2 linked regions of the Panacibacter ginsenosidivorans genome follow. The protein of the gene in region 2 interacts with the protein of the main gene of each other region in a pairwise test. Links are inferred from orthologs where the notes say so. Each region holds a gene or a part of one and is shown on either strand. Other genes may lie near its edges.

The links.
Region 1: the proteins of FRZ67_RS07165 (region 2) and priA interact in binary tests that used the Escherichia coli proteins (3 or more experiments, as listed by UniProt). The link is inferred for Panacibacter ginsenosidivorans from one-to-one orthologs.

What each region holds. Positions count from the first base shown.
Region 1 is NZ_CP042435.1:839,840-855,556, reverse strand. What follows is about bases 5,021-8,140. They hold priA (replication restart helicase PriA), read left to right. Parts: upstream 5,021-5,389; coding sequence 5,390-7,891; downstream 7,892-8,140. Other genes in these bases: FRZ67_RS03495 (lysophospholipid acyltransferase family protein), read left to right, coding at 5,021-5,387. Also shown: signal peptide peptidase SppA, read right to left, coding at 1-115; folK (2-amino-4-hydroxy-6-hydroxymethyldihydropteridine diphosphokinase), read left to right, coding at 175-666; FRZ67_RS03515 (deoxynucleoside kinase), read left to right, coding at 848-1,480; FRZ67_RS03510 (MFS transporter), read left to right, coding at 1,582-2,826; FRZ67_RS03505 (YkgJ family cysteine cluster protein), read right to left, coding at 2,888-3,364; FRZ67_RS03500 (sterol desaturase family protein), read left to right, coding at 3,468-4,454; more of FRZ67_RS03495, read left to right, coding at 4,596-5,020; ribosome biogenesis GTPase Der, read right to left, coding at 8,256-9,566; GTPase Era, read right to left, coding at 9,646-10,515; FRZ67_RS03470 (head GIN domain-containing protein), read right to left, coding at 10,831-11,547; FRZ67_RS03465 (TonB-dependent receptor), read left to right, coding at 11,901-14,282; FRZ67_RS03460 (hypothetical protein), read right to left, coding at 14,376-14,903; FRZ67_RS03455 (hypothetical protein), read right to left, coding at 15,116-15,406; tRNA (N(6)-L-threonylcarbamoyladenosine(37)-C(2))-methylthiotransferase MtaB, read right to left, coding at 15,446-15,717.
Region 2 is NZ_CP042435.1:1,722,461-1,738,013, forward strand. What follows is about bases 5,919-8,874. They hold FRZ67_RS07165 (single-stranded DNA-binding protein), read right to left. Parts: upstream 7,642-8,874; coding sequence 7,195-7,641; downstream 5,919-7,194. Other genes in these bases: gldE (gliding motility-associated protein GldE), read right to left, coding at 5,919-7,105; mutY (A/G-specific adenine glycosylase), read right to left, coding at 7,729-8,811. In the rest of the region: purH (bifunctional phosphoribosylaminoimidazolecarboxamide formyltransferase/IMP cyclohydrolase), read left to right, coding at 1-552; FRZ67_RS07135 (DMT family transporter), read left to right, coding at 571-1,464; FRZ67_RS07140 (polysaccharide deacetylase family protein), read right to left, coding at 1,550-2,854; FRZ67_RS07145 (LutB/LldF family L-lactate oxidation iron-sulfur protein), read right to left, coding at 2,941-4,320; FRZ67_RS07150 (DUF3109 family protein), read right to left, coding at 4,420-5,004; gliding motility lipoprotein GldD, read right to left, coding at 5,137-5,754; more of gldE, read right to left, coding at 5,765-5,918; FRZ67_RS07175 (HU family DNA-binding protein), read left to right, coding at 9,274-9,564; FRZ67_RS07180 (tetratricopeptide repeat protein), read left to right, coding at 9,589-10,440; FRZ67_RS07185 (Rne/Rng family ribonuclease), read left to right, coding at 10,767-12,317; FRZ67_RS07190 (FkbM family methyltransferase), read right to left, coding at 12,465-13,223; FRZ67_RS07195 (class I SAM-dependent methyltransferase), read right to left, coding at 13,295-14,080; FRZ67_RS07200 (polysaccharide deacetylase family protein), read right to left, coding at 14,070-15,062. UniProt on the Escherichia coli protein: Plays an important role in DNA replication, recombination and repair. Binds to ssDNA and to an array of partner proteins to recruit them to their sites of action during DNA metabolism. Acts as a sliding platform that migrates on DNA via reptation.

The sequences.
Region 1 (15,717 bases), 880 kb from region 2 along the record:
GTTTATCTGGCTGTAAAACACTTGTCAGTATCCAGAAGCCAATAACGATTGCAAGTAAACTGAAAATGGTCAATGCCACGAACGAAGCAAAAAATATTTTTAGGAAACTCTTCATAGTTCTCTTTTGTGCATTTCAAAAATAAAGATATTTGAACCCTTTTACTATTTCTATTTATGAATAAAGCATACCTGCTGACAGGCGGCAATTTAGGCAACCGTTCGGACAATCTGTTAACGGCGTATAATTATATTAAACAATACTGTGGCGAAATAGTTCGTAAATCGTCTATATATGAAACAGCCGCATGGGGTTTGGAAAATCAGCCTGACTTTTATAACCAGGTACTACTTATTAATACAGAATTAAAGGCTCACAAACTTATTGAAACATTATTGCGTATAGAAAACATAATGGGACGGGAACGGGCAGTGAAGATGGGCCCACGCACCATTGATATTGACATTCTTTTTTTCAACAACGATATTATTAACGAGCCCAACCTTATAGTTCCCCATCCACGCATGCACCAAAGACGTTTTGTATTGATGCCACTTGCAGAAATTGCTCCCGATTTCGTACATCCTGTTTTTAATAAAAGCGTGGCCCAATTACTCGAAGAATGTGCAGATACCCTGAATGTGTATAAAATTGATTCCAACAACTGATTGCAGCACTTAATTTTGAATATCAGCCTTTTTGATGAAGACGACATTTTGTTAAGAGCAGTTATGAAAATAGGTTAGTTATATTTTGCTGCGTAAAGAAATAAAGCAGAAGAGTGCGACGCAAGGAACGAAGCACATTGATTTGTTGCCTGGTTCAAAAAAAGAAAAATCCGGTTCACTAATGAAATATCATTTCATAGCCATTGAAGGAAATATTGGAGCAGGTAAAACAACGCTGGCGCATTTGCTGTCGAAGAAACTGAATGCACGTTTGGTTTTAGAAGAGTTTGATGAAAACCCTTTTCTGCCAAAGTTTTACGAGAACCCGAAGCAATATGCTTTTCCGCTTGAATTATTTTTTATGGCAGAGCGTTATAAGCAATTGAAAGATATGCTGCGTACAAAAGATATGTTTCAATCGGTAACCGTTTCTGATTATTTGTTCACCAAATGTCTGTTGTTTGCAAAAGTAAATCTGCCTGAAGAAGAGTTCCGGTTGTATCAAAAGCTGTTTGATATTATGCACCAGCAGATCATTTTTCCCGATATAGTTATTTACCTGCATGCGCCTGTGGCTAAATTGCAAAAAAATATAAGGAAGCGCAACCGCAGTTACGAGCAAAGTATACCTGATGAATATCTCTTTAACATACAGGAAACATATACAGGTTATATAAAGCAGCACAACATAAAGACTATTTTCATTGATGCATCCAGCGCGGATTTTCTTGACAATGAAAAGCACCTGAAAGTAGTGCTGGATGCGTTAGAGAGCGATCTTGATGACGGGCAGCATTATTTTACATTACCGTGAATTTTTGTGAACCCGGCTTTTATTTTTCATAGCATCAACTGTTGCGTCGCACTCTTGTACATTTGCACTTTTATCTACAGAGCGGGTATTAATTTTTATTCATGTCATTAACCAGAAAGCAGGATCCTTTAGAAGCGGTAAAAATACCAGAGTACAGAAGCCTTATGGCCGGCCGTTTTATTTTCATTATGGGGCTACGTATGATGGGTACATTGGTTGGCTGGTGGATATACAATTTGACAAATGACCCGTTGGCAATTGGTTTGGTTGGTTTGTCTGAAGTAATTCCTGCCGTTTCGCTTGCACTATACGCCGGTCACGTAATTGATCTCAGCGAAAAAAGAAAAATGATATTACGCGGCGTGTTGATCTATGCACTATGTGCATTGATTTTATTAATGCTTTCTACAAAATTTACATCAGCACATTTAACTAATCACTGGATAGCGGTTTGTATATATGCAGTGATATTCTGCACAGGCATTACACGTGCATTTACAGGGCCCGTGTTTGGAGTACTTGTTGCGTATATCGTTCCAAAAAATATACTGCAGAATGCAACCACGTGGAACCAGGGTGTATGGCTTACTGCATCTGTAGTTGGCCATGCGATGGGAGGATTACTAATATCGTATGCAGGAATAACAGGAACATTAATAGTGATCTGCTCACTTATACTGGCAGCTTTTTTTGTAATGCTGCAACTAAAACCCAAACCAGCATTAAACGAACCCGGCGAGAAGAAAACATGGGATAGTGTAAAGGAAGGCCTGCGTTTTGTTTTCAAAACAAAAGAAGTGCTTGGCGCATTATCGCTCGATCTTTTTGCAGTGTTGTTTGGTGGTGCTGTTGCCATGGTGCCTGTGTATGCAAGAGATATATTAAAAGTTGGTGCAATAGGTTTTGGTTGGTTGAATGCAGCAATGGATATAGGTTCTATTTGTATTGTGGTAATGCTTACAGTATTTCCATTGCAACGGCAGCAAGGGAGAAAATTATTTTTTGCAGTAGGTGGTTTTGGTACCTGCATTATCATATTTGCATTGTCAAAATTTTTCTGGCTCTCATTTTTTGCATTAATGCTAAGCGGTATGCTCGATGGTATAAGCGTTGTAATTCGTGGTACTATTCTTCAATTGAAAACGCCGGACAATATGCGTGGCCGTGTCATGAGTGTCAACAGCATGTTCATTAATTCAAGCAACGAACTCGGTCAGTTTGAAAGTGGCGTTGCAGCAAAAATGCTTGGTGTTGTTCCTTCTGTGGTGTTTGGTGGATGTATGACCTTATTAGTTGTAATTACAACATGGTTTAAAGCGCCAAGTTTAAGAAAGATGGAATATTAGTTTGCAGGCTATTGTTTTTTATGGCATCACCGGTTGTGTCACTCACTTGTACTTTTATATTTTATGGCAACAGCTTTTCCAGCACATAATAAACAATAGGGCAGAAGGTGGAATTCTTCAAAGTAATATTTGGTCTTTTTAAAATCACATCTTCATCCGTATAAGGAAAGCGGTGACAGTCAGAAGGCCTTACATCGTAAATACTGCAATAATTATCTTCACCAAGAAATGGGCAGGGTTTGCTTTTTACTACGTAATCACCATCTTCATCAATTCTCAGGTAGGTTTCTATAAAATCACTTTCACGCATTTTTAAATGCTTGCTTATACGTTTTATATCAGGTGTTTTAAAACGCGGCGAGTAATTTCTGCAGCAGGCGGCACATTCCAGGCAATTTATTTTTTGAAAAGCTTCTTCATGCAGATCGGGTAATTGTTTCAAAACTTTATTCTTGTCGGCACGATTCAGGAATTGTCTGTATTGTTTCTGGTGGTCTGTAGACTTTTTTTGCCAATTATGTAAAATATCCTCTTTCATGCTTTCAGAAAGTTTTAAATTACTTTTTTGAAGATTTGTATTTCCTTTGCCCAGACAAATTTGAGGCTTTTCAGTTAATTAACTGCAGCCAACCCCTTACAACATGGAAAGTATAAGAGAGCAATGGCTCATTATTTTATCAACACCTCTATATCTCCTCATTATAGGAATAGAAATTCTATTGACGCATCTGCAGCACAGAAAGTCTTATACAGTTAAAGATACGGTTGCCAATGTTTACCTGATGCTGCTGAACGGAGGTTTAGATCTTATTTTCCGTATTGTTTCTTTAACAGTATTGAGTTGGTTTTACAGCAGATCGGCTATAACCTGGCAATCTGCAACTGCATATTGGTTATTACTTTTATTGTCAGAAGATTTTATTTATTACTGGTTGCACAGGTTTGATCATGAAGTACGATTTTTTTGGGCCACGCACGTTACGCATCACAGTTCGCAAAAAATGAATTTTACAGTTGGTTTCCGCTCTTCTGTATTTCAGCCTTTATATAGATTTATTTATTTTATTCCGCTTGCCTTGTGTGGGTTTAAACCACTGGATATAGCTTTTATTTATTCCGCCACACAGATATGGGGCATTTTTGTGCATACTGAGCTGATCAAAAAAATGGGTTGGATGGAATATATTTTTGTAACACCTTCTCATCACAGGGTACACCATGCTTCTAATCCTAAATATCTCGATATGAATATGGGTATGTTCCTGATAGTCTGGGATAAATTTTTTGGCACATTTCAACCTGAATTACCAGAAGAAGAATATGCTCCGTTAAAATATGGTCTTACAAAAAATGTGGAAGAACAAACTCCGGTCAATATTGTGTTTCATGAATGGAAACAATTATGGAAGGATGTAAGGATAAAGGATATAAGCTTTAAAGAAAAATGGAATTATATTTTTGGCCCGCCGGGCTGGAGCCATGATGGCAGCCGGCAAACAAGTGAACAGATGCGTGAAACAGAAAAGCAAGATTGGGGTTATAATAATATTACAGTCGAAGGCGATAATAGCGAAGATCTTCAAATAGCTACATTGTTTGCAAAGGAACCTACCCGTGAAAATAAATGATGACCATCTTGTTGCTGCATAAACAAATACAGTACAAGTGTGCGACGCAACAGGTGATGCTTTTAGATGTAATAGCCGGGTTCATAAATACAAAAACTATGAACTCTAAACTCTCCTTATCTTCGGTACGATAATAGAATAATGAAATACCTGCGAAGATTTTTTCAATACCTGTATTGTGTTTATGCATTAATAACTTTCGTTATTATTATGTTTACTGCATTGCCTTTCGTGGTGGTGTTTTCATTCTTTGGTATAAGAGGGGGCAATATTGTATATATAATTTGTAACATGTGGGCAAGGATCTGGTATGGTTTTATTTTTATAAGGCATAAGGAAATATATGAAACGGCACATGATAAAACAAAGCAATACATTTTTGTAGCAAATCATAGTTCATATATGGATATACCAGCACTTGTACGCTGCATGCACCAGCCTGTAAGGGTTTTAGGAAAACATGAAATGGTGCATTATCCTGTTTTTGGGTGGATATATCGCGCAGCTGCAATAATTGTTGACAGGAGCAGCCCGGAAAAAAGAGCCAAGAGTGTAAGAGCATTGAAGGCTGCTTTAAAACATGGTATTTCCATTTTTATTTTTCCTGAAGGAACTTTTAATGAAACAGAAGAGCCACTAAAAGATTTTTATGATGGTGCTTTTAAAATTGCCATTGAAACACAAACACCAATAAAGCCTTTGTTATTTGTAGATACGATTGACAGGATGCATTGGAGTGGTATTTTTGAATTAACACCTGGCAGGTCAAGAGTTGTGTACTTGAATGAAATTTCAGTGGATGGATACACAGTAAGAGATATGCAAATATTAAAAAGGCAAGTGTATGATAAAATAGAAGAGGGCCTGAGAAAGTATCGTAAATTTAAAACAACGGGTATAAGTGTAAAAGATATGGCCGGTGAAAAAGAGTAATAATGAGTGCAGCTGCAAATAAAATAAATAATAGTTCAGATCTTTTTTCGCAACGGCAAACGGGTGTGTTGTTTGCTGAAATAATTATTCCCCTTGCGTTACCACAGAATTATACATGGCTTATTCCATTCCACCTGCAATCATCTGTACAAACTGGTTCGAGAGTAGAAGTACAGTTAAGAAATAAAAAATATGCAGGAATCATCAAGACTTTGCATACAAATAAGCCTGCTGCATTTGAACCTAAGGAAATACTCAATGTGTTGGATACTGAGCCATTGGTATATCCCCGGCAATTACAATTATGGCAGTGGGTAGCTTCATATTACATGTGCAGTGAAGGTGAAGTAATGCATGCTGCAGTGCCTTCTAATCTTAAGCTTTCCAGCGAAAGTATATTGCTGTGGAACGAAGAGCACGGCCTTGATTTTAGTGATCTTAACGATGAAGAATATCTTGTTGCAGAAGCGCTGGAATTAAAGAAAGAATTACGTTTAAGTGAGGTGCAGCAGATATTGGATGCTTCTCATGTATATCCGGTTATAAAAAAACTGATCGATAAAAAAGTTTGTTATGTATGGGAAGAGCTTAAAGATAAGTACAAGCCCAAAACAGAAACATATATAGCACTCAATCCAATTTATTTCAATGAAGATAAATTAGCTGATCTGCTTAATAATTGGAGTAAAGCACCAAAGCAGCTAGAGTTGATGTTGGCCTATTTACATATCATTAAATCGGAAGGAGAAGTAACACAGACTGCGTTATTAAAAAAGGCAAATGCAAGTTCTGCACAATTGAAAGGCCTGATAGATAAAAATATTCTTATTGCAGAAAAGAAAGATGCCAGCAGACTGCCAATGCTGCCAAGAAATGTATCGGTTGAATTTGTTTTGTCACCAGCACAGGAAGAAGCTTTACAGAAAATAGAACAAACATTTATTGATAAACAAGTTTGTCTTTTGCATGGTATAACATCGAGTGGTAAAACACAATTGTATGTAAAGCTTATTGAACAATATATCAAGCAAGGTAGGCAGGTATTGTATATGCTGCCGGAGATCGCATTAACAGCGCAGATAATACGAAGACTGCAGAAACACTTTGGCGGCAATATAGCTATTTATCATTCTAAGTTTAATCCCAATGAACGTGTGGAGATATGGAATAAGGTAAAGCATGGTGAGGTAAAAGTAGTGTTAGGCGCAAGATCCGCGTTGCTGCTGCCCTTTAAAGATCCGGGACTTATAATTGTTGATGAGGAACATGATACTTCTTATAAGCAGCATGATCCTGCCCCACGCTACAATGCAAGGGATACAGCTATTTACTATGCTTCTTTGTTTAAAGCAAAAGTATTACTTGGCAGCGCCACGCCTTCAATGGAGACTTACCATAATGCTCAAAATAATAAATATGGTTTGGTAGAATTGAATGAACGTTTTGGTGAAGGAAAGCTTCCTGATATTGAGATCGTTGATCTTAAAACAGTTGTTACCAAAGATAAAAGCAAACCAATGTTTTCTTTGCAGATGAAAACTGCGATTGAAGCATCCTTACATGAAAAAAAGCAAGTTATAATTTTTCAAAACAGGCGTGGTTATACGCCTTATATGATATGCAGCGTATGCGGATGGATACCGCAATGCCAGCATTGTGATGTAACGCTTACCTATCATAAGTCTAAGAATAAACTTTCCTGTCACTATTGCGGCACCAATTATCCTGTTTTGCAAACATGTGCTGCATGTGGCAGCCACAACTTTATACAAAAGAATTTTGGTACTGAAAAAATTGAAGAAGCGATTGTTGAAGAATTTCCCTCAGCCCGTGTGGCACGCATGGATTACGATAGTGTAAAAGGAAAACATGATCATGATAACCTGATAAAAATTTTTGAACAACAGCGGCTGGATATTTTAGTGGGTACTCAAATGGTGGTAAAGGGGCTCGATTTTGAACATGTAAATCTTGTAGGCATTCTTGATGCAGATGCATTGCTCAGCTTTACAGATTTTCGTGTTAATGAAAGAGCTTACCAGTTAATGGAACAGGTAAGCGGACGAGCAGGTCGCAAAGATGACAAAGGGAAAGTCATTATACAGGTTACCAACACAAATCATCCTGTGTTAAAATTTGTGCAGGCTCATGATTACAAAGCGTTGTACGATTTTGAAATAGATAACCGTAAATTATTTTTTTATCCTCCTTTCTCCCGCCTGATTCATATTACATTTCGTCACAGAGAAACGCATCTTGCCGAAGAGGCTGCAAACCTGCTGGTGCAAGGTTTGCCAACATTGCATAAATATATTACAGGTCCTGCCGAGCCTGTTGTAAACCGTGTACGCAATCAGTATTTGTGGGATGTATTGTTTAAACTTCCTAAAGATGCTCATCTTATCAATCAATGCAAGATGCAATTACAGCAGCAGGTTGTAATTATTCAGAGCAATAAAAGATACAGGAGTGTAGATATTATTATTGATGTAGATCCGGTATGATTTTTATGAGCCAGACATAAGCAATGCTATTAAACTTTTGTTGCGTCGCACACTTGTGCACTTTAAACATTAGCCGGCAATATTTTTTGCTGTAATAATTCTACTACAACTGAGTTTATTTAATTGTTACAAACAAAGGGAGCTGCCATCTATTTTTATAACGACGGTATTGCTGTTCTTTTGCAGCTGTAACACATGATCAAGGACAAAGATCGGTATTACAAGTTTTCAAGAATTGGTTAAAGCCTGTCTATTCCTGGACGGGCTTGTTTTTTATTTGCTCATTTGTTTATTGCAGTACAAGTGTGCGACGCAAGGAACGCCTGATAGTAGTAATGCAGCGTGGTTTAAAAAGATTATTCTACTACTTCTTTCTAAAAAATAATCTCATGGGTACACCACTGAAATTGAAATTGCTGCGCAACTGGTTTTCGAGATAATTTTTGTAAGGTGTTTTAATATCATCAGGGAAATTGCAAAAGAACGCAAAGGAAGGAACGTGCGTTGGTAACTGCGTTACAAATTTTATTTTCACAGAATGACCTCTTACCACAGGTGCATGATAAGATTCAATAGCTTTCAGCATTACTTCATTTAGTTTGCTGGTAGGTATTTTACGTGTTTTACTTTCGTAAACATCCAGCGCTGTTTCTATTACTTTAAAAATGCGGGTCTTTTCTTTTACTGAAATAAAGATCACAGGAACATCGTTAAACGGCGCCAGTTTTTCTTTTAATTGTTTCTCATAATCACGGGCAGTGTTGGTAGCTTTCTCAACCAGATCCCACTTGTTTACCAGCACCACAATGCCTTTGCCTTTCCTGGCTGCAAGTGAATAGATGCTTACATCCTGTGCCGTAATACCTTTGGAAGCATCAAGTATGAGCATACAAACATCTGCTTCATCCATGGCACGTATGGCACGTATTACGGAATAAAATTCAAGGTCATCTTTTTCTTTACTCTTCTTACGAAGACCCGCTGTATCAATAAGAATAAATTCTTTGTTGAAAAGATTATAGTGCGTATGAATAGTATCTCGGGTAGTGCCTGCAATGTCGCTTACAATAGTACGTTCTTTGCCTATCAGCGCATTCAATAATGAAGACTTTCCCACATTTGGCTGACCAATGATTGCAAATTTTGGAAGTGGGTTTTCATCTTCTTTATCTGCATCTTTTTCAGGAATAAAAGCTGCAACAGCATCCAGTAATTCACCTGTACCACTGCCGCTCATGCTGCTTACAAAATATACATTTTCAAAACCCATGCTGTAAAATTCTGTACCTGACAGCATCCTGTCATTATTGTCAACTTTATTTACGGTCAATAAAACGGGTTTGGAGGAGCGACGCAAAAGATCAGCCATATCATCATCAAGATCGGTGATACCAACCGCTGCGTCAGTCATGAATATAACCGCATCAGCTTCTTCAATAGCAATCTTTACCTGCTTGCGTATCTCTGTTTCAAACACATCTGCACTGCCTGCCACAAAACCACCAGTATCAATAACGTTGAAAGATTTGCCATTCCATTCAGCAATACCATATTGACGATCTCTTGTAACACCACTTACATCATCTACAATGGCCTGGCGTTTTTCCAATAAACGGTTGAATAAAGTGCTTTTGCCTACATTTGGTCTGCCTACTATTGCTACTGTAAAACTCATGATTTTTAGATTTCAGTTTCCAGGTAACAGGCTCAAGGAAATCACATCGAAAACCTGATCGCTGATACCTGAAGGCTTTTTAATATCCATATTCTTTCAAATGCATTTCATTGTCTCTCCATTTAGGTCTTACTTTTACGAAGAGCTGCAAAAATACTTTTTGTTGAAGAAATTTTTCGATATCCTGTCTTGCCAGTGTACCTATTTGTTTTATCATCTTGCCACCTTCGCCCAATAATATTCCTTTCTGACTTTCTCTTTGTACTATTATATCTGCCTGTATTTTTACCAGTGTTTCTTTCTCTTTAAATTCATTTACCATTACTGCCGTGTGGTAAGGTATTTCATCTCCAAACAATTCAAAAATTTTCTCTCTTACCATTTCGCCGACAAAGAATTTTGTGGGCAGATCGGTCATATCATCTTCCGGATAAAATGGTTCTCCTTCTGGTAAAAATTCAAGAATAGCATTTATTAATTCCTGTATGTTATCATTTTTCAGTGCTGATATTTTTACCAGCTTTTTACAATAAGGTTGCTGACTATAAAAATTTTCTGCTGCTGTAATTCTTTTCTCACCGATCTTATCAACCTTATTCAAAACTACAATAGCCGGAACTTTTAATTTCAGGGAAGTAAACAGGTTATTGTTTTCTTCCACACCTTCTGTCGTATCAACAAGCAGTAATGCCACATCTGCATCTTCTAATGCACTTTTTACAGACTGCATCATTTTCTCCTGCAGTTTATAACGTGGCTCAATAATGCCCGGGGTATCAGAAAATATGATCTGGTATTTTCCGGGTTCTGTTACAAAACCTTTTATACGATGTCTTGTTGTTTGCACTTTTGGTGAAACAATAGCCAGCTTTTCGCCGAGCAATGCATTTAATAAAGTGCTTTTGCCTGCGTTTGGCTTACCAAATATGTTTACGAATCCTGCTTTCATTGTTAACCGCAAAGGCCCAAGATTGCCGAGTTGTTTTATTGTTCAATAAAGTTATAAAAGTACAAGAGTGCGACGCAACGGCAGCTTAATACTTTTACTGCACCCTGGCCCATAATTGTATAAAAGAAAAAAGCCTCACAAAGAGGCTTTTACTTTTAGTTGCGAGGGAAGGGTTCGAACCTCCGACCTTCGGGTTATGAGCCCGACGAGCTACCGCTGCTCTACCTCGCGATATATAATTTTACTTATTGTTTCGCGATTTGGGGTGCAAAGATAGGAGCAGGCAGGTTACGAACCAAACTTTTTAAACGCTTATCAGTCTTTTTTCTTGATGCTCGATCCGCCACTTGCATCAACACTGGTTATAACGCCGGTTCCTTTATAATTGATAATAGAACCGCCACTTGCATCCGCTTTCAATTCTTTATTCACAGAAAGTGAGATGATTGAACCGCCACTTGCTTCCACTGCACAGGTGTTTACTTCAAACTCAAAATCTTTAAAAATACTTCCACCACTTGCATCAATATTTATACTGTTAAATGAACCATCAATTTTATAAATGCTGCCACCGCTGAGTTCTGCATCCATTTTATTCCCTTTTATTTTTCCTTCTATAATACTGCCGCCGCTGGCTTCACTTTTCAGATCGTTTACAGAAATTTCATCTGTAATTTTTGCGATTGAACCGCCCGATGCATCTAAATAATCAAGGTCTGTCACCGTTACATAAGCCTTCAGTTTTTTGTTACCCCAGTTCCAGTTATTCCACATTTTGCCATCTACACGGATCTTTAAAATACCATCCTTTACTTCTGTAATGATGCGTTCCGTATATTTTTCATCTTCAGCACTAACAGCTACGGCCTGTTCTTTGCCTTGTGAGAGATACAATACAATACCACTACCCACAGCAACACCATGAAAACTGCTTACTTTTCTTACCTGCGCATTGGCATCATACACAAGATTCTGCGCATGTAGAGTGCCCATTATCATTAATGTAAAAAGGCTTCCTATAATTTTTTTCATTGTTTAATTTTTAGGTGGAACGGCTGACATGAAAAATTGTTACAGCTAATTTAAAATTTCTGTTATTACTTTGCAGCTATAACGGTAAGATATTTGAAATGATTTGTTGACGATCTGTATTACTGCTATCATCGCCTGTTGTGTCACTCACTTGTACGGCTGGTAATACTAATCAGCAATTATTCAACCATTTTTACTATTTCCCGGGGTGCTTCCTTCAATGGAGGCTGAGATTACACCCGTAGAACCTGAACAGGGTAATGCCTGCGAAGGGAAGGTGAACACTACATGCATGTTCCTCTCCATCAGCAATTTTCCCTGTTCCCAAATTATTGAACGAAAAAATGAGTATTATGAAAAAGCTTTTGGGAACATTAGCAGCTTTTGTGCTGGCTGTAACAACATTTGCACAAGTCAACATTTCCGGAACAGTAAAAAACAAAGAGAACAAACCACTGGAAGGCGCTACCGTAACCTTGCGTATCAATGACAAAAAAGAAAGGACGGCACTTACCAATAATGCCGGTAGTTTTGAATTTACCAACGTAACTGCTAATGCTGTCTGCAAACTGGTGGTGGAATATGTAGGTATGCAAAAAGAGGAAGAAAGTTTTACCACGACAGACAATAAAACTTTCGATATAGTTTTAAATGATCTTGCCTTTTTACTTGAGCCATTGGAAGTAAAAGCTATTAGGGCTTCTGATAGAGCACCATTTACAAAAACAGATATTTCGAAAAAGGATCTTGCAAAACTCAACCAGGGACAGGATATTCCATTCCTGTTGAATCAAACACCATCGGTAGTCGTAAATTCTGATGCCGGTACCGGTATTGGTTATACAGGCATTCGCATACGAGGCTCAGACGCCACACGCATCAATGTTACGCTCAATGGAATTCCTTATAATGATGCAGAGAGCCAGGGCACTTATTTTGTTGACCTTCCTGATTTTGCTTCTTCAATAAATTCTATACAGGTTCAAAGAGGCGTAGGAACTTCTACAAATGGAGCAGGCGCATTTGGCGCTACCATTAATATGAGTACCAATGAATTCAATGAGACTGCTTACGGAGAATCCAACAATAGTTTTGGCTCTTTTAATACCTGGAAGAATACAATAAAGGTTGGCAGCGGTTTAATTAGTGATCATTTTACTATTGATGCAAGACTTAGTCGTATAAGTAGTGATGGCTATGTTGACAGAGCAAGCAGTAATCTGCAATCATTTTATTTCTCTCCTGCTTATACCAGTAAGAATACTTCAATAAGATTGAATGTTTTTTCAGGTAAAGAAAAAACGTACCAGTCATGGTATGGCTTGCCCGAAGCTTTGCTGCAAACAGACAGAACCTATAATGCTGCAGGAACAGAAAAACCGGGTGAGCCATACGATAATCAGACAGATAATTACCAGCAGGATCATTACCAGTTATTCGTGAACCAGGTTTTGAATAGCAGTTGGAGTTTAAATGTTGCTTCTTTTCTAACAAGAGGAAAGGGTTATTATGAAGAGTACAAGGCTGAGCAATCTTTTGAAGATTATGGATTGGAAAATGTAGTTATTGGTTCAGAAACGATAACCGCTACAGACTTAGTAAGAGATCGCTGGCTTGATAATTATTTCTATGGGCAGATTTTTTCCTTGCAATATAAAAAAGCAAAAGATGAATTGACTGTAGGTGGTAGCTGGACCAAATATGATGGTAAACATCACGGCGATATTATTTGGGCGAATGTTGGCATACCTAAAGATTACCGATATTATTTTTTAACTGCCAATAAAAATGATGCAAATGTTTATGCCAAATGGTTGCATCAGGTAAGCAGTAGTTGGAATGTGTTTGCAGACCTGCAATATAGAAGAGTGGTGCATGATATGAATGGGTTTGAGGATAATCCTGAATTGATGATCAAACGTAATTTTAATTTTGTAAATCCAAAAGCAGGTATAAGTTATTTCAACAACGGCTATCATGCTTATCTCAGTTATGCTTTAGCGCATCATGAACCCAACCGCGATGATTTTGAAGCTAACCCATCACAGCAGCCTGAATATGAAACATTGCATGATGTTGAATTGAGTATTGATAAAAAAACATCACAATTTAACTGGGGTGCCACTTTTTATTATATGTATTATAACAACCAGCTGGTGCTTACAGGTAAGATCAATGATGTGGGTAGTTATACAAGAACAAATGTTCCCGGCAGTTACAGGATGGGTGTGGAATTGCAAGGTGGGGTTGTGATCGATAAGTGGGTGAATGCTGCTGCCAACCTGAGTTTGAGCAGGAACAAAATAAAATCATTCACAGAGTATATTGATGACTGGGATGAAAACAAACAGCAAAGTGTTGAACATAGTAATACAAACATCTCTTTTTCACCTTCTGTAATTGCAGGTGGTAGTATAAATATTTTACCTTTTAAAAATACAGAGCTGAGTTTATTAGGGAAATATGTTGGCAGGCAATATATGGATAATACACAAAACAAGAACCGCAGCCTGAATGATTATTATGTGCAGGATATAAGGGCTATTTATAATGCAAAAAATGTGTTGTTTAAAGAATGGAATTTTATACTGCAGGTGAATAATGTGTTCAACAAAAAGTATGAACCGAATGGTTATACCTATCCTTATTTTTATGAAGGATCATTGGTGAATGATAATTATTATTATCCAATGGCAGGGACCAATTTTATGCTTTCTGTAAATGTGAAATTGTAGTAATTAATTATTGAATAAAATAAATAGGCATGAAAACTACGCAGCAATAGCCGCGTAGTTTTTCCAGCTGACTTTATCAAAATATTTATGCTTTTAAATAAAATGCTTATGCATACGATCAATTGTTCCATTGGCTTCTACTAAAGCTGTATAATGTTTTTTGTTATCTTTAAAATGCACTTTGTATTCATCTTTTGTTATGCCTTTGGAATCTTTTATTATTTCCCGGTCTTTTGTAATTATTGCTCCTGTATGTTTCTGCATAATTGCATCGGTAACAGCAGCAGGTAATTGAGCATCCTTAATTTTATCTTCATAACTTATAAGAATTCCTTTGCTGTCATAATTAGCTTTTTCGTCATACCCTTTACCAGCAAGTGTTACAATATACCTTGATGGTGTTTCATCATTTTCATCATTCGTGGCATCAGTAAAAACGGTGAGATTTTTTTTGACTTCTATTTTAGCCGGAACTGTTGCACAGAGGTCTTTAAACTGATTTGATAACAGGTTTAATTTCATGTTTGAGGCAGGTGTAGTAAAGCTTATTTTTTTACCACCTGCAGAAGCAGCAGATACTATCAATATTATTGCAGCAGCGGAAAGCATTATTCTTTTCATTGTTTTTGTTTTTAATGATCTAAAGATTTTTAAAACAGTACTACGATGAAAAGAAAAATCGTTGGTTTACTTTAATTAATTGTATTAACCGTGCATTAACGTTAAGAGAAAAATATAATAAAAATGAAAACGAAATGCTGCTATAAAAACAGGACGTACAAGTGAGTGACACAACAAAAGTCTAATAGTAATACTGCAGTTAAGTTCTATTTCTAATTTAATTGCACAGAAGGTAGTCGGTACAACTGACCATCGTATACAAATAATTCTTCAATGGTATAATCCCAGTATTTATACAGAGGAGACTTGGCAAGATAAGTATCAATTTCAGCTTTAGTTTCCGCATTGATGGTGATCCAAACGGTTTGAGATTCCATGCTTACAGCATAACTATCAATAATATTTTTATTGATAAGATAATTGATATAGGTACGATGAGGCGGAACAAGATTCATGAATTGTTCATCCATATCAAAATGAATGATTGCCTGGAATTTTTTCATAACACACAATTTTTAATCAGGGCAGGCTATCGTTAAGGATTAAATTTTCCAATCAACTATGTTGTTGGAAAAATCAGCACGGTACGGTGTAGTGATACGAATATAATTATCAGTATAACCTTCCATCATGCCGTTCTTTTCATGGCTTTCAAACAACACTTTACGGGTTTGTCCGCTGTGTTGTTCAGTGAAGAACTGCATCTTCATATAACTCAAGTTACGTAAAATTTTATTTCGTTCGTGGCGCATATTAACCGGAACCACCGGTTTTATTTCAAGCGCTTTTGTATTATCTCTTTCTGAGTACGTAA
Region 2 (15,553 bases):
ATCGCACCGGGATTTGACGGAGATGCATTAGCTATTTTAAAAAGCAAGAAGAACAGAATATTGCTCGAATTAAAAGATCAAAAGTCAAAAGTCAAAACACAGTTCAAGTCGGTTCTTAATGGCACATTGGTGCAAGACAACGATGAAGGCAACTATGCAGAATGGAAAGAAGTTGGTGGCAGAGAAACAACTGCAACTGAGAAAGATAACCTTGCTTTTGCAAACATTGTTTGCAAACATCTTAAGAGCAACGCAATTGCATTGATAAAAGATAAACAACTCGTTGGCAAAGGTTGCGGGCAAACAAGTCGTGTTGATTCATTGCGTCAAAGTATTACCAAAGCAAAACAATTTAATTTTGATCTGCATGGTGCGGTACTTGCAAGCGATGCATTCTTTCCGTTCAATGACTGCGTGCAGATAGCACATGCAGAAGGTATTGAAGCTTTCATTCAACCCGGCGGATCAGTACGCGATAAAGACAGCATTGAATATTGTGTACAAAATAATCTTGCAATGGTGATGACCGGGTTGAGACATTTTAAACATTAACGACAGCATTCCATTTTATTGGATACAGGAATTAAAAATAAAGCCTATTTCGCACTAACTGCTACCAGTATCATCTGGGGCACCACATGGGTTGCCAGCAGAATTGGCGTAGAAGATGTGCCGGGTCTACAGGTATCTTATTTAAGGCAGTTCATTGCGGGCTGCCTTTTACTTGTATTCTTTTTTGCACGAGGAGAAAAATTACCAACATGGCAACAGTTTCGTTGGTTATTCATTCTTTCCATTTTCATGTTTGTGCTTGCAAATGGTTTCAGTACATGGAGTGTAAAATATATTCCGAGTGGCTTGGCTTCACTCATTAGTGCGCTTGCGCCAATTTGTGTAGTGCTTATCGATCTTGTTTTTTTCAAGCAATTTAAAAATACACCGTTAACGTTTATTGGTTTGTTTATCGGCTTTGCGGGTGTTGCAATTGTGTTTTATGAAAATGCTTTTCACGAACAACCGGAAGGTTATGCACTCGGTATCATCTATGGTTTTATTGCAATGATCGGCTGGAGTATCGGAACCATTTTTATTACAAGAAACAAATACAATATCAATCCGTATTACGCAATGGGTTGGCAAATGTTTCTCAGTTCTTTTATGATCTTTGCGCTTGCAAAAATTACCAATCAGAATATTCCTATAAATGAAGTTTCGCTGAAAACATGGGGCGCCATTGCATACCTTATTATCATGGGTTCTATATTCGCGTTTGCTGCATTTATTTATTCCATAAAATATTTGCCAACTGCCATCGCATCGCTCTATGCTTACATTAATCCAATCGTTGCCATGTTATTCGGCACGTTAATTCTGGATGAGCCACTCACAATAAATTTATTACTTGGCGCAATCGTTACATTGGTTGGTGTGTATATTGTAAACTACAGTGTAAAGAAGACATAATTTTTTTGTGAAACCAACCACAGAATAAGCATTAAGCTTTTCTTGCGTCGCACTCTTGTACGTTCAAATCAATACTCAATAATGATCAGCCAAAATTTCTTTTTAAAAAATCTGCATACATATTTCTCCAGGGAAGCCATTCTTTTTGTTCCGTTACAAAGTGATTGTGAAAGATGGTGATCAAATCACCGTCAACAGATTTTATTACATCATGATATTGCTGTAATTCTGCCGCTGCTTGCTTCGCAGTATAGTGTTGTTCAAAATATGAGTTGGCTTCCATGAAGCAGAAAGGATGAACTAATAAAGGTGTTTGCTCTTCTTTTTCTAAGTCATACCAACAAAAGGAAGATGCAACAGAGGCCCTGAAACCATTAATGCTGCCATATCCCATAGAAAAATCATTTTTGATTTGGTTATCAATAAGCAAACGATAAGTTTGAGGCAAGGTCATTCTTATATAATGTTGACGGCTCATTGTAACAGCTTTGCCCGTGATATTTTTAAAAATAGAAATCTCTTTCTTCAAAATATTTTCATCGTCACCACTTTGCCATGATGGGTGAATGCCAACACTATATTTTGCATTATGAGTTTTGATTAAACCCTGCATTGCATTTGTGTATGGAGAAAGATTTTTATCATAGCCTTTTCTATTTTCTGCAAGCAGGAAAAAGTAATATGGTTGTAGATTATATTTTACATGCAATTCATCAAGCCATTGATAAGTATCAAAGGGATCTCCACCTAACCCAATCATTGCAAAAAAACGCTGAAAATAACTTTTGAAGTTTGCTGTTCCAAGATCTTTTGAAAGTCCAAGCGTATTTTTTAAGAAGGGATGATTTCTGAATGCATAAGCTATATCAATGTCATAAGTTGGCAGAAAGGTGAATGATGAATGATAAATCTTGAATGTAGAAAATTTTTGCTTCAGCATTTTTTTAAATTCTTCAATCCATAAATTGATCAAAGGCAAATGCAAAAAATCTTCTTTAAAAGCTAAGCTATTTGGATGCGCATACCTGCTATACATATCTTTTTCATGCGGCAGATATTCTTCGTAGCGTGCCAGCAAATAAAATGAAGCAGAAAAAATATCGAATGGAATATCACCACCAGATTTAAAAAAAAATTTCAGATCATTCCATTGAAAACATTCAGCTTTCTGTTGTTGAATATTATTTTCAAATAACAACGCATGAGGTTGAATCCAAAGCTCCCGTTGAGTTACAGAAGAAGATGAATAATTTATCTTTATAGCATCGGTTTGCTGAAACAGGTCGGCATCATTTGTAATAATAATTTCATCATTGATCTGTTTGCTGAAAAAATCAATGATGTAAGAAAGCCTTGTACTTATTTGTGTGGAGTAAAGAAGTATTTTCATTCAGTCTCGTGATGAATAAAGATAAGAAAGTACAAGTGAGTGACACAACGAAGATGCTATGAAAAACAAAAGCCGGTAAATAAAAACTATTTCGTCTCTTCCTGTTCTTTCCACATTTCATTAAAAGTCTTCTTACTAAAATTAAGATCACTTCTATGTGTAGTCCACCCTTTGAAAACTTTATTTACAACCCAGTTTTTTAAGTTACCGTTTCCCATATTCATCATACCGCGATTTAGACTTGCCTGTTTCCATACTTTCCACGCAATGCGCTCTGCAAAAGAACTATCACCTTCTTCAACCGCTTCGTGACGGTTCTCTAACAATAACTCATGAAGATTAATTTTTACCGCGCAAACTTCTGTGCAATTACCACACAACGAGGAAGCATAACTAAGATGTTTATATTCATCAATGCCTTTAAGATGTGGCGTTATAACGCTCCCTATGGGACCGCTGTAAGTTGTTTCATAAGCATGACCACCAATATTTTTATAAACAGGGCATGCGTTCAAACAGGCGCCACAACGAATGCAATACAATGCTTCGCGTGTCTTTGCATTTGCCAGCAAATTTGTGCGTCCATTATCTAACAGGATCACATACATTTCTTCCGGTCCATCCACTTCATTTGCTTGTTTTGGGCCGGTAACTATCGTGTTATAAACCGTAACGCGTTGCCCAGTTCCATACGTTGCAAGCAATGGCCAGAACAATGCAAGATCATTTATAGAAGGAATTACTTTTTCAATGCCAACAATTACAATATGCGTTTTAGGAAATGCGCAACTCAATCTTGCGTTACCTTCATTTTCTGTTACAGCGATGCCACCAATATCAGCAATGATAAAGTTTGCGCCAGTAACACCAACTTCCGCCTGCACATATTTTTCACGCAGCTTTTGACGAGCGACAAGCGTTAATTGTTCAGGCGATAAAGATGGATTAGTGCCTAACTTTTCTGCAAATAATTTTGCCACATCTTCTTTGCTTTTGTGCATAGCAGGCGTAACTATGTGATAAGGTGGCTCGCCATCCAGTTGCTGAATGTATTCGCCAAGATCAGTTTCTACACTTTCAATTCCCAAAGATTCAAGATGATGATTAAGATGAATTTCTTCAGTAACCATGCTCTTGCTCTTCACCAATGTTTTGCAATTTTTTGCTTTGCAGATATTTTCTATTTCCTGAAGCGCTTCCTCTGAAGTATCGGCCCAGATTACTTTTGCGCCACGTGCAGAAATTTTATTTTCAAATTCCTCCAGATACGTATCTAAATTTTCAATGGCACGCCACTTTGCATTCTTCGCTCTTTCCCGCGCAGTAGCAACATCAGCAAATTGTTGCTTGCCAATGGGCACGACAGCATTGTATTTACCAATGTTGAAATTGATCTTGCGCCGATGATCTAAATCAGTTGCTTTGATCGTACTCTTTGCAATAAAAGATGATGCTGTTTCGGTCATGCAATTATTAAATATTTTTTTGAGCCAAACTTTAGAATTCAATTAAGCTTTCGTTGCGTCGCACTCTTGTACGCTTAGAACTTCATTCCGCACCCGGAATTAATCTTTACCGATATGTTCTGCCGTTGCTGCTAATGCTTCATAAAATTCTTCACCGTATTTGCGTATAATGGATTCTTTCAGGAAAATATACACCGGCACTTTCAATTTCTTGCCAAGGTTACATGCTGCTTTGCAAAGATCTTCACGAGGCTCGTAGTTTACATATTCGAGATCAGGGTCCTGCCTGCTTTTCTTTATACGAATAGGAAAGAGATGGCAACTGATGGGTTTTTTCCAACTAAGTTTTCCATCGTTGTAAGCCTGTTCAATGCTACATTTTAAAATGCCTTTGTCATCTCGAAAACCATAAGCACACATTTCTCCTCTTATAGTTGGTGTAACCCAGCCATAAGTGGTATCGTAGGTATATTTCCCAAGTTTTTCTATTGCCGTTTTTCCTGCTTCGGTAAGATATGGTTCTATGATGTTGTAATTACTAATGAGTTCATCAAGTTCATTAAGTTCAAGCGGTGCACCTGCATCTCCATCTTCGCAACAACCGCCTTTGCATTTGCTGAGATCGCAAACGAATTGTTCTTCTATAATGTGGTCGCTGATTAGTTTATTATCTATTGCTATCATGTTGCCCCCATCCCCCTAAAGAGGAGTTTAAATTTTAATAGCGAAGATACGCTATGTTGAAGAAAGAACTGAACGATGAAGAGAGTGACACAACAGGCGATGCTATTTATTCTAAAGCTTATAAACAAAAAGCTATTTCGTCCACTTAAATGTGCTGATAAGATGCATAAGGTCCTGCACCAAAAAATCATTTACCGGTTTTAATGAATCCTGGTTCGGTGTTGTGTCGAAATATAATGCGCCGCGTAGAAAATGTTGCGACGAATCAGTAAGAAAAAATTGATTGGCGGTAGCTACATCTCCGCTTACTTTGAAGTATGTTCCATGAATACCGTTTTCTGTTGATATAAGCGAATCGTTGATGGCGCTGGCTTTCACAGATTGTTTGTTGGTGAGATTATAAGCGTCGTTCAATAATTTATCGAGCTTGTTTGCACCAATTTTTTTGTAGCTTACGTACACACGCCCGTTGAACTGAGGGAACTCAACATTGATCCACCAGGGGTTTTCAGGAGCATCTCCAAAGAAGCTGCTGTCTCTTACAATCTTTGCATAAGTTGGATATTCAAATGTGTAAGGAAAGCCGGGCTCATTAAAAGTTTGATAAGATTTTTTTGGAAAATCTATATTGAAGTAACCAGTTGGCTTTGGAACATACGGGCTGTTGCAGGCAGATAATAACAAAACGGATAAACTGCAGATGAAATAACGTAATGAATGTTTGCTCCGCCTGTATGATATATAAGTCACAAATAAATTTTTAGATCGTTTTAGGCCTTATAGTAATTTTTATTTTTTGCAGACGGTTTCTTGCAATTTCAAGTACTGTAAAATCAAAGTCTCCAACATTTACTACAGCATTAATTCTTGGAAATTCTCCTGCTATCTCAAGCACAAGACCGGCGAGTGAATCACTTTCTCCCTTAACCCCATTAAAGGTATCCATCGGAAGCTGCATAAATTTACAAACATCACTTACAGAAGTGCGGCCATCGAAAATGTAGTTATAATCGTCAAGTTTTTTAAAGCCGCTTTCTTCATCATCAAATTCATCTTTAATTTCACCAATAACCTCTTCTAAAATATCTTCCAATGTAACGATACCGCTGGTTCCGCCAAACTCATCTACCACCACTGCAAAATGAACACGCTTAGCCTGGAACTCCTGCAGCAAGTCATCTATCAATTTATTTTCGTGTACAAAATAAGGCTGACGCATAAGAAAATGCCAGTCAAAATCATCATCATTATCAAGATAAGGCAATATATCTTTTGTGTTAATAATGCCAACCACTTCGTCAAGATCATCTTTATACACAGGAAGCCTGCTATAATGTAATTCTTCTATCCTTTTTACCAGTTCTTTAAAAGAAGCTTTGTGATCGATGCCACTCACATCAAGCCTTGTGCGCATGATCTGCTTTACAAAAATGTTACTGAACTTTGCAATACCTTTTAAGATGTCTTTCTCTTTGGTTGTATTCTCATCATCACCGGGCGTAGTAGTATCAATAGCATCATAGATTTCTTCCATCCTCTTTGCCCGGCCTGAATTACGGGAGAACCTTCTTTCTACAGCATCTGAATGCCGCATAAACCATGCACCAGGTCTCTTAAAGATGTAAAAAACACCTTCTGCGATCACCCCAAAATCTTTTGCGTACCTGATATTATTCTGACGTGCCAGTATCTTCGGCATTATTTCGCAAAACAATACCAATATAACAGCGACCACCACTACTTTAATTACAAATTCTAACCACTGATATTCAGCTTTGGTAATATCATCTAAAAGAATATTAAGGATAATGATGATACCAATATTGAAAAAACTGTTCGCAAGAATAAAAGAAGCGAAAAGTTCTTTAGGTTGTTCCAGCAGATCTATAACCCTGTTGTAAGGTGGCTGTTGCTTTGTTTTGAGCAGGTTGATATCTTTATTAGTGAGAGAAAAGAAAGCAACTTCTGCACCTGATACCACGAATGAGAAGAATATCAGGATAAGCAGCAAAATAATAAGCGCCGTGGTACTTCGCGGGTCAATAGATGCAAGATAAGCTGGATGTATATATTGAAAATGGGACACTGCAACAGTTTCCAAACGATTCGATTTTGATTACAAAGCTAAATTATAATGGCACGCCATTATCAGCGTGCCAATATTAAGAAATATTATTAAAAGAGGGCAGTTTAAAACGGCAGACCTTCGGCCGGTTCGTCTGCTATCGGCGGAATATCTCCGCCGGGGAAAGGTTCTGCGCCGTCAGTAACACCGGGCGCCGGATGATATCCGCCACTGCCATCATTACGTTTATCAAGCATTATCAGGTTATCACCTACAATTTCTGTAGCAAATTTTTTATTGCCTTCCCTATCGTCCCAACTGCGGGTTCGCAATCTTCCTTCCACATAAATCAAACTCCCTTTATGCAAATATTTTTGCGCCAGTTCTGCAAGACCCCGCCACAATACTACTGTGTGCCACTCTGTTTGTGAGATCAGTTTTCCAGCCCTGTCTTTGTAAGTTTCTGTAGTGGCTAATGGAAATTTGGCAACTGCAATGTTTCCCTCGAGGTACTGAACATCCGGGTCTTTACCAAGGTTGCCAATCAACATTACTCTGTTTACTCCTCTCATACAACTTATTTTTTATTCGCCGGTGATAATATAACCCTTGTCACTCTAAAATTATAAAAAAACCAGCTAAACAAATAAGTTAAAGTGCTAAAAAAGAGCAGGCTGTACATTTTTAGTTTCAAGATGCTGGTTAATAAAAGCCGGAAATGGTAAATGTGCCATCTCCTGTGCAGATAGCCATAAGCTATCTTTTGTTTTCAATTTTGGGGGAATGTTATTTAATTTAACCACAATAAAATGCCCTTTTATATGCTGATGTGTTAGTTGCTGTGACGCGGCGGTTGTAATCAGTTTTACTTCATGGCTGTCAATTCCCAACTGCTGTTTAAGAAAGTCAGCGATCATCTTTTTATCCCATTCCCGGTGTGATGCAGATTCTATCAAATAGAACTCAAAAAGATTTTGCCATATATCTTTTTCAGTCCTTTTACGTACAAATGTTTTTTCTCCGGCCTCGAAAATAAAGTAAGAAAACCAGCGCTGTTTTTTACTAAGTACCTTTTCTTTTACCGGTAATTTATTTACTGTTGCAGCTTGATATGCTTTACATATTTTGTTAAGCATACATCCTGCACACAATGGCAGCATTGGTTTGCAAACGGTTGCTCCAAAATCCATGATAGCCTGATTATAAAGGCCTGGACTTTTTTTATCGAGCATTTTATCTGCAAGCTCTTTAAATTGTTTTTTACCTTCTGTGGTATCAATGGGTGTTGCAATCCCAAAAACTCTTGAAAGTATTCTGAATACATTGCCATCCACTACAGCATAAGGCAGGTCAAAACAAAAAGAAGCAATTGCAGCAGCTGTATATGGGCCAACCCCTTTCAATGCTACGATCTTTTCGTATGTGGATGGAAATTTTCCTTTATAATTTTTATTGATAAAACGGGCAGTATGCAATAAATTTTTGCAACGTGTATAATAGCCCAAGCCTTCCCACAATTTAAATACTTCTTCATCTTTTGCTTTGGCTAAAAGTCTTATATCAGGGTATTTTTTTACGAAACGTTCATAATATGCCCAGCCTTGTTCCACACGTGTTTGCTGTAAAATTATTTCGCTTAACCAAACTTTGTAAGGATTCTTTTCACCTTTCCATGGCATAGGCCTGTCATTCTGTTCCTTATTCCATTGCATCAAAAGCCTTTCAAATCCTGCATCTTGCATAAATCAGAAAAATTAATTGCTATTATGTTAATTATCAAATTAAAAGACTATTTTAGTCATATTGAACCGGGCATTTTATTCTACACTCATCGTCTCTTGCGTCGCACTCTTGTACCCTCTGTACTTAATGCAGCAAAGATGAAAGTTAAGCTGATAATTAGAAAGCTGGTTTGAGTATTATTTTACATTTTATATACTTCTTTTCTAAAAAAACTAAAACAAAAAAGTCAAAAAATATTAATCGGTGTTGCCAGGTGCTGAATAACATTGCTACAGCTAAAGTGTGCGACGCAACAGGATTTGACTGACGATTTAAAGCCGGGCACATAAATATTTATATCTTTACAAAGCATTGCTATTCAGACAAAAACAATTTCACGAAAAAACAATTTATTTTCAAAACCTAATGTTTTGTTATAATTTTAGCCTTACGATTGCTTAAACATCTTAAACATACTCTGTATGAGAAAATCAGACCTGATTAACAACATTTCTGAAAAAACAGGCATCCCAAAAGTGGATGTACTTGTTACGGTGGAAACACTTATAAAAGAAATAAAAGAAAACATTTCCAAAGGCGAGAACATTTACATACGCGGCTTTGGAAGCTTTATTACCAAAAAAAGAGCGGCAAAGATTGGCCGCAACATCAAGAAAAATATTGCTGTTCATATCCCCGAGCATCACATCCCGGCATTTAAACCTTCCAAAGAATTTGTGAATGAAGTAAAGCAAATGAAGATTCCGCAATAGATTTGCGGTTCAATTAAATCATTTGTGAAAAAACAACAACTTATTCTTATCTCCGGTGGCCTCGTATTACTGGTGCTATTGTATTTTTTTGGTAATACAACGCCCCCTGCATCTGCGTCTCCACAAATGCAGTCAGAACAGGGACAGTCTGCTACTAACAACAACAGCGTATCCACAGATGTTCTTGCTATAGCCAGGAAAAGCCTTGCCCCGGCTCAGTCTGAAAAACTTACACAATTAGAAAACAGTGTAGTGCGCGGTGATGTAAAAGATCAAAAGATTTTGGTGTATAACCAGATAGCACATTATTGGCGGGATACTTTACATAGACCTGATATTGGTGCCTATTACATGGGGGAAGCTGCAAAATTGGAGAATTCGGAAAAAAACCTCAATTTCGCAGCCCGTTTGATGTTAAACCAGATTATGGCCGGAAGTGAACCAGATAAAACATCCTGGCTTGCCTTAAACGCAAAAGCTCTTTATGAACAGGTTTTAAAGATCAATCCTGCCAATGATTCTGCAAAGATCGAATTAGGGGCATGCTATCTTTTTGGAAATATATCTGCAATGCCAATGGAAGGCATCCAGAAGATTCGTGAAGTAGCAGACAGGGATACAACAAATATGTATGCTCAACTGATGCTTGGTTTGGGAGATATCAGAAGCCAGCAATATGACAAAGCTGTTGAGCGACTGGAAAAAGTTGTGCAAAAAGAACCGAATAACCTGCAGGCACTTTTCAATCTTGCTGAGACGTATGAACGTAAAGGTGATAAAGAAAATGCCATTAAATGGTATCGAGAGGTGGAAGGTCATATTGATGTTCCTGCTGCAAAACAGGAAATTGAAAACAGGATCAATTCATTGAAATAAAATTTATTATTTAACCTTAAAATTATTGGATTATGCCTTGTGGCAAGAAAAGAAAACGTCATAAAATAGCAACACACAAACGCAAAAAAAGGCTTAGAAAGAACCGTCATAAAAAGAAAAATAAATAATTTCTCTTTTTTATTGAGATCAATGCCGGTTGCAATTTTGTTGCCGGCATTGACCGCTTACACGAACTGCCATATTTTTCCACCGCAACTTTTACCTATCCTTTCCTTGTAATTCTGGCAGCATGGTGTTTTGATGGAAGTACTGTGAATTGTCAGGCTAATATTATTAATATCTACCTGACCTAAAAAGTTGCATTTGTGAATAAAGAACTAATTATAAACGCAGCACCAACCGGTGTTGAAATTGCCTTGCTTGAAAACAAAAAGCTGGTAGAACTGCATCATGAAAAAACAGATGCAAGTTTTGCTGTGGGCGACCTTTATCTTGGTAAAGTAAAAAAACTGATACCCGGTTTAAATGCTGCTTTCGTAGATGTTGGGTTTGAGAAAGATGCATTTCTGCATTATACAGATCTTAGTCCGTATGCCCGTTCCTTGCTCAAATTTACCCAGCTATGTGTTACAGAAAAATCTGATCAGATACCTGATTTCTCCAAATTCCAGGTAGAGCCTGAGATCATAAAAACGGGCAAAATAAATGAAGTACTTAACGGCAAGCCCGATATATTGGTGCAGATCTTAAAAGAACCTATTGCTGCAAAAGGCCCGCGCCTTAGTTGCGAGATCTCATTACCGGGCAGGTTTGTTGTTATTACCCCTTTCAATGATATTGTTGCCGTTTCCAAAAAGATCCATTCAGGCGAAGAAAGAAAGAGATTACAAAAGATCGTTGAGAACATTAAACCAAAGAACTTTGGCGTAATTGTGCGCACAGCAGCAGAAGGCAAGAATACAGCAGAGCTGCATGAAGACTTGCTAAACCTCGTAGAAACCTGGAAAAATATTCAGCGTAATTTAAAGAACAGTGTTTCCCCTTCTAAAATATTAAGCGAGCAGGATAAAACAACTTCCATTCTCCGTGATCTGCTGAGCGAAGATTTCAACCGTGTTGTGATCAACGACAAGAATATTTATAACGACACCCTCTCTTACGTTAATAAGATCGCACCTGATAAACAAGATATTGTTACTCATTACCACAACGGCATTCCTATATTCGACCAGTATGGTGTAACCAAGCAGGTAAAATCTTCTTTTGGTAAAACAGTTAACCTGCCCAGCGGCGCTTACCTTATCATCGAGCATACAGAAGCGCTTCATGTAATTGATGTAAACAGTGGTTACAAAAGTGTAAGTAATAACCAGGAAGAGAATGCATTGGAGACAAACATGGAAGCCGCAGAAGAAATAGCAAGGCAATTACGCTTACGAGATATTGGCGGCATTATCGTTGTTGACTTTATCGATATGAAACTTCCTGATAACAAAAGAAAGGTTCAGGAAGCCATGGAAGAATTCATGCGTACAGACAGGGCAAAGCATGCGGTGCTTGCCATTTCCAAGTTTGGCCTAATGCAGATCACCCGCCAGCGTATGCGGCCCGAAATGAGTATCAATACATCTGAGATCTGCCCAAGTTGCAATGGCACCGGAAAAGTAACCAGCACCTTATTGCTCGAGGATGAAATAGAAAAAAGATTACTCTATCTTGTTACGCACCAACACAGCAATCTAACTATTTTCGTGCATCCCATCCTTTATTCGCATCTTACAAAAGGTTGGTTGTTCTCTATTGCCCGTAAATGGAAACGTAAATGCAAGTGTAAGATTACAGTAAAGCCCAATTCAGATTATTACTTTACAGAGTTTCATTTCTTTGATGCAAATGATGAAGAAATAAAATTCTGATAACAAAACATATTTGTAAAACAAAGCATCATGTACAATGATGCTTTTTGTTTTTATATATGTTGCCGGCTATATGTTTTTATGTCATCACGTGTTGCGTCGCACTCTTGTACGTTCTGTTTTCATAGGAACAAATTACAATTGCCATTATTGACAATTTAAATCTTTGTTTTCTATAATTGTATTTGCACCGCATATAGCATAGCTGTACTTATTGAACGATTTATTTATTGCTTCAAAAAAAGGTTTAGAACAGCCATCTTTCATCCAATCATGCAATTCAATAATTATTAGTCTGACCTTTGGTAACCATTCCTCATAGTTTTGTAGGAACAATTCTCTTTCACTTGTCTCAATATCTATTTTCAATACATCAATCCTGTCTATATGTTGCGTTCTCATCAGCATATCAATAGTTATAGCTTGTACATCTCCTTTCTCTTTATTTTCTTCAACAACCAATGCTGAATGACCCATTTCATATTTATCAACCACATTAAGCTTTGTCTCACTGCTCCACAATCCTGCATGCATAAGTTCCACGTTCTTATAGCCACTTACATTTTTCTTTAATATTTCATAATTATCCTTATCAGGTTCTACACAAATAACTTTTGCTTCAGGAAACCTGTTTTTCATAACTATTGTAAAAAGACCAATGTTAGCACCGGCATCAACAATAACAGTTGGGACAAAGGAAAAATTGATATTGTAATCACCATGTAAAAAAACCTGGTCAAACACAGCAGCATCTGAAGTATTTTTTCTTAGAAAAAAGGCACTGCTTATTCCGGGAACTTTAATTTTGGTTGCGTGTTTAAATTTAAAAACAAAATACAGGCTTATTCCTTTAAATATTCCGTATTTATCAATAAAGCAGGCTATCCTGCTGAATTTATATTTCATTATTATTCTTCCTTTAATGCCGGTTTAAGATATGATAGGTATCATGATATTAAAATATTCAACACTACAGATTATTTTTGAGCAATAACAATCAAATGACCCGCCATTGATTTTAAAACTCCTTTTGTATAACGTTGCTCGGATGTTCGTTTAATTAACTCACCGAACTTATTTCCAATAAAATTTCCGAACTTATAAAATATCCTTACAGCACCAGCCATTCGTCCAATCGTTGTAATGTTTTTATAGTTATTGTCAATAAGCATTTTTACTTGTTTGGAGGGCGTAGTAAAATTGCAAAAATGATACGGCTTATTGCTAAGACTATGCATTACGCTTATTGCATTGTAAAAGAAAAAATACCCATCAGTTGAAAACAGGTTTACGTGTGTCACAAAAATCCTTGCATCATTTTTCAACACACGATAGAACTCTTTATAAGTCGCATTATTTTCTTCATCCTCCAGGTATCTTAAAACTTCAAGTGCTATTACCAGGTCAAAGCTTTCATCATTAAAAGGCAAAGAGGAAGAAATGCTTTTTTTGAAATCAATACCAGGGAAATTGTTAACGGCATATTGATACATCTCTTCAGATGGCTCTACCCCGCAAACATGATAACCTTTTTCTTTTAACCAATTTGTCAAATGACCGGTTCCACATCCAACATCTAAAATATTTCCGCCTTTTGGCACCGTTTGTAAAAGAATTTCCAATTCCTCCAGTATCATATTTCTTCCATAAAGAAATACCTGTGACTGCGCTGAATGAAGCGTGCCTGAATAAACGTTCTGAAAAAATTCCGCATCCTCGTCGTGGCGCCTGATTGCAAGTTCTGTTATTTGCTTAGTGTTCATTGGTTAAAATTCCTTTTGCTAAAGCAGACATTGTGTATGACTGAAAATTATACTGGTTATTTAAATCATCATAATGAGCAAGTACTTTTTCCAGGAAGGAAAAATTCTCATCCTGATTGATGCCAAAATTATGCGGATGCCACCACAAATGATAAGTAAGATTTTTTTTAGCTGCATAACTCATCCCTGATTTTATACGCTTCAGTCTCAAACTTTCCAATGATTTTAAAAGTGGAGAATATGGTCTCAAAAATCTGCTTGCAGGGATATCTACAGGGAATTTACTTTTCAAATATTGATCATTGTAACAATTATTTCCTGATAGATTAATATAAGTATCTGCCAATTTTAATGCACGCCGAAAAAGGCTTTCCTCTTCCATATTTCTTGCGGCATAGATCCAGGAGTGTTCATTTCCTCGAAAGCAAATAATACCCAGTTCTTTGCATACCTCGAGATAGTCGTTATTAAACTGGTTTCTTGGAAATACCAAAGAAGTTAAGTGAAGCCCAAATTTATCTTGTGCCACTTTTTGTGCCTGCAAAATATCTGCTTTAAATGCTTCAATGGTTTGCCCCTTTTCCAAACAGTAATAATGCGAGAATGTATGCGTACCGACCTCCTGTTCGGGATATCGTAGTATTTGCTTTATAAGATGGCTGCCAAAATGATATGGATCCTCTTTTGTATTCCTCCCAACCAAATCAAAATAACCATTGTAGGGAGATAAATTTTCATTAGCATAGCCAGGTAATGTATCCGGCATGCTTTTTAAAAGTTCCTCTTTTGTTTCAAAAACCAGTAATCCAACCGCTGCGAAAGTTGCTCTTATTTTGTGTCCACGAAAAGTTTCCAATAAACGGGGAAGTGCATTATGAACTCCTTTTACGTTTTCTCCATATTCCTTAATATTCATTTTATCCCTTACACCCCACATTAATTCAAGATCTACAGATATAATAAATTTTCCATGATCTGCCATACATTTTTACTTATAAATTTAATCTCACGAAACTATCAAAATATATTTGAAAGGAGGTTGCTTGAGATGAATGCTTTAATACATTGCCTTTTGCATAACAGTTTAAATGCAAATAGACAGTATTCCATTTATTTTAAAAATGATTGAGTAAATAAAATTTTGATGAAGCATAATAATTTATCAAACAAAGCCTTATGATAAATGATGCTTTTTGATATTATATTACACGCTTTTGCTTCTTATGGTATCAACTGTTGTGTCACTCACCTTATCGTTCGGAACTTATATTAATACTTACTTGAAAAAAGCTAATGCAATCATAACTATGAAATATACAATAACAGCATAAACTACATTTCTGATAGGAAAACCAAACACCTTTTTTTGATAGAGCCCATTTTTATTTTTCAAAACAAAAAGTAAAGTGATTAAGAGACCTATGCCAATTAAGTAATCAATAATTTCTGGAATGCTCTCTTTATTCATAATCG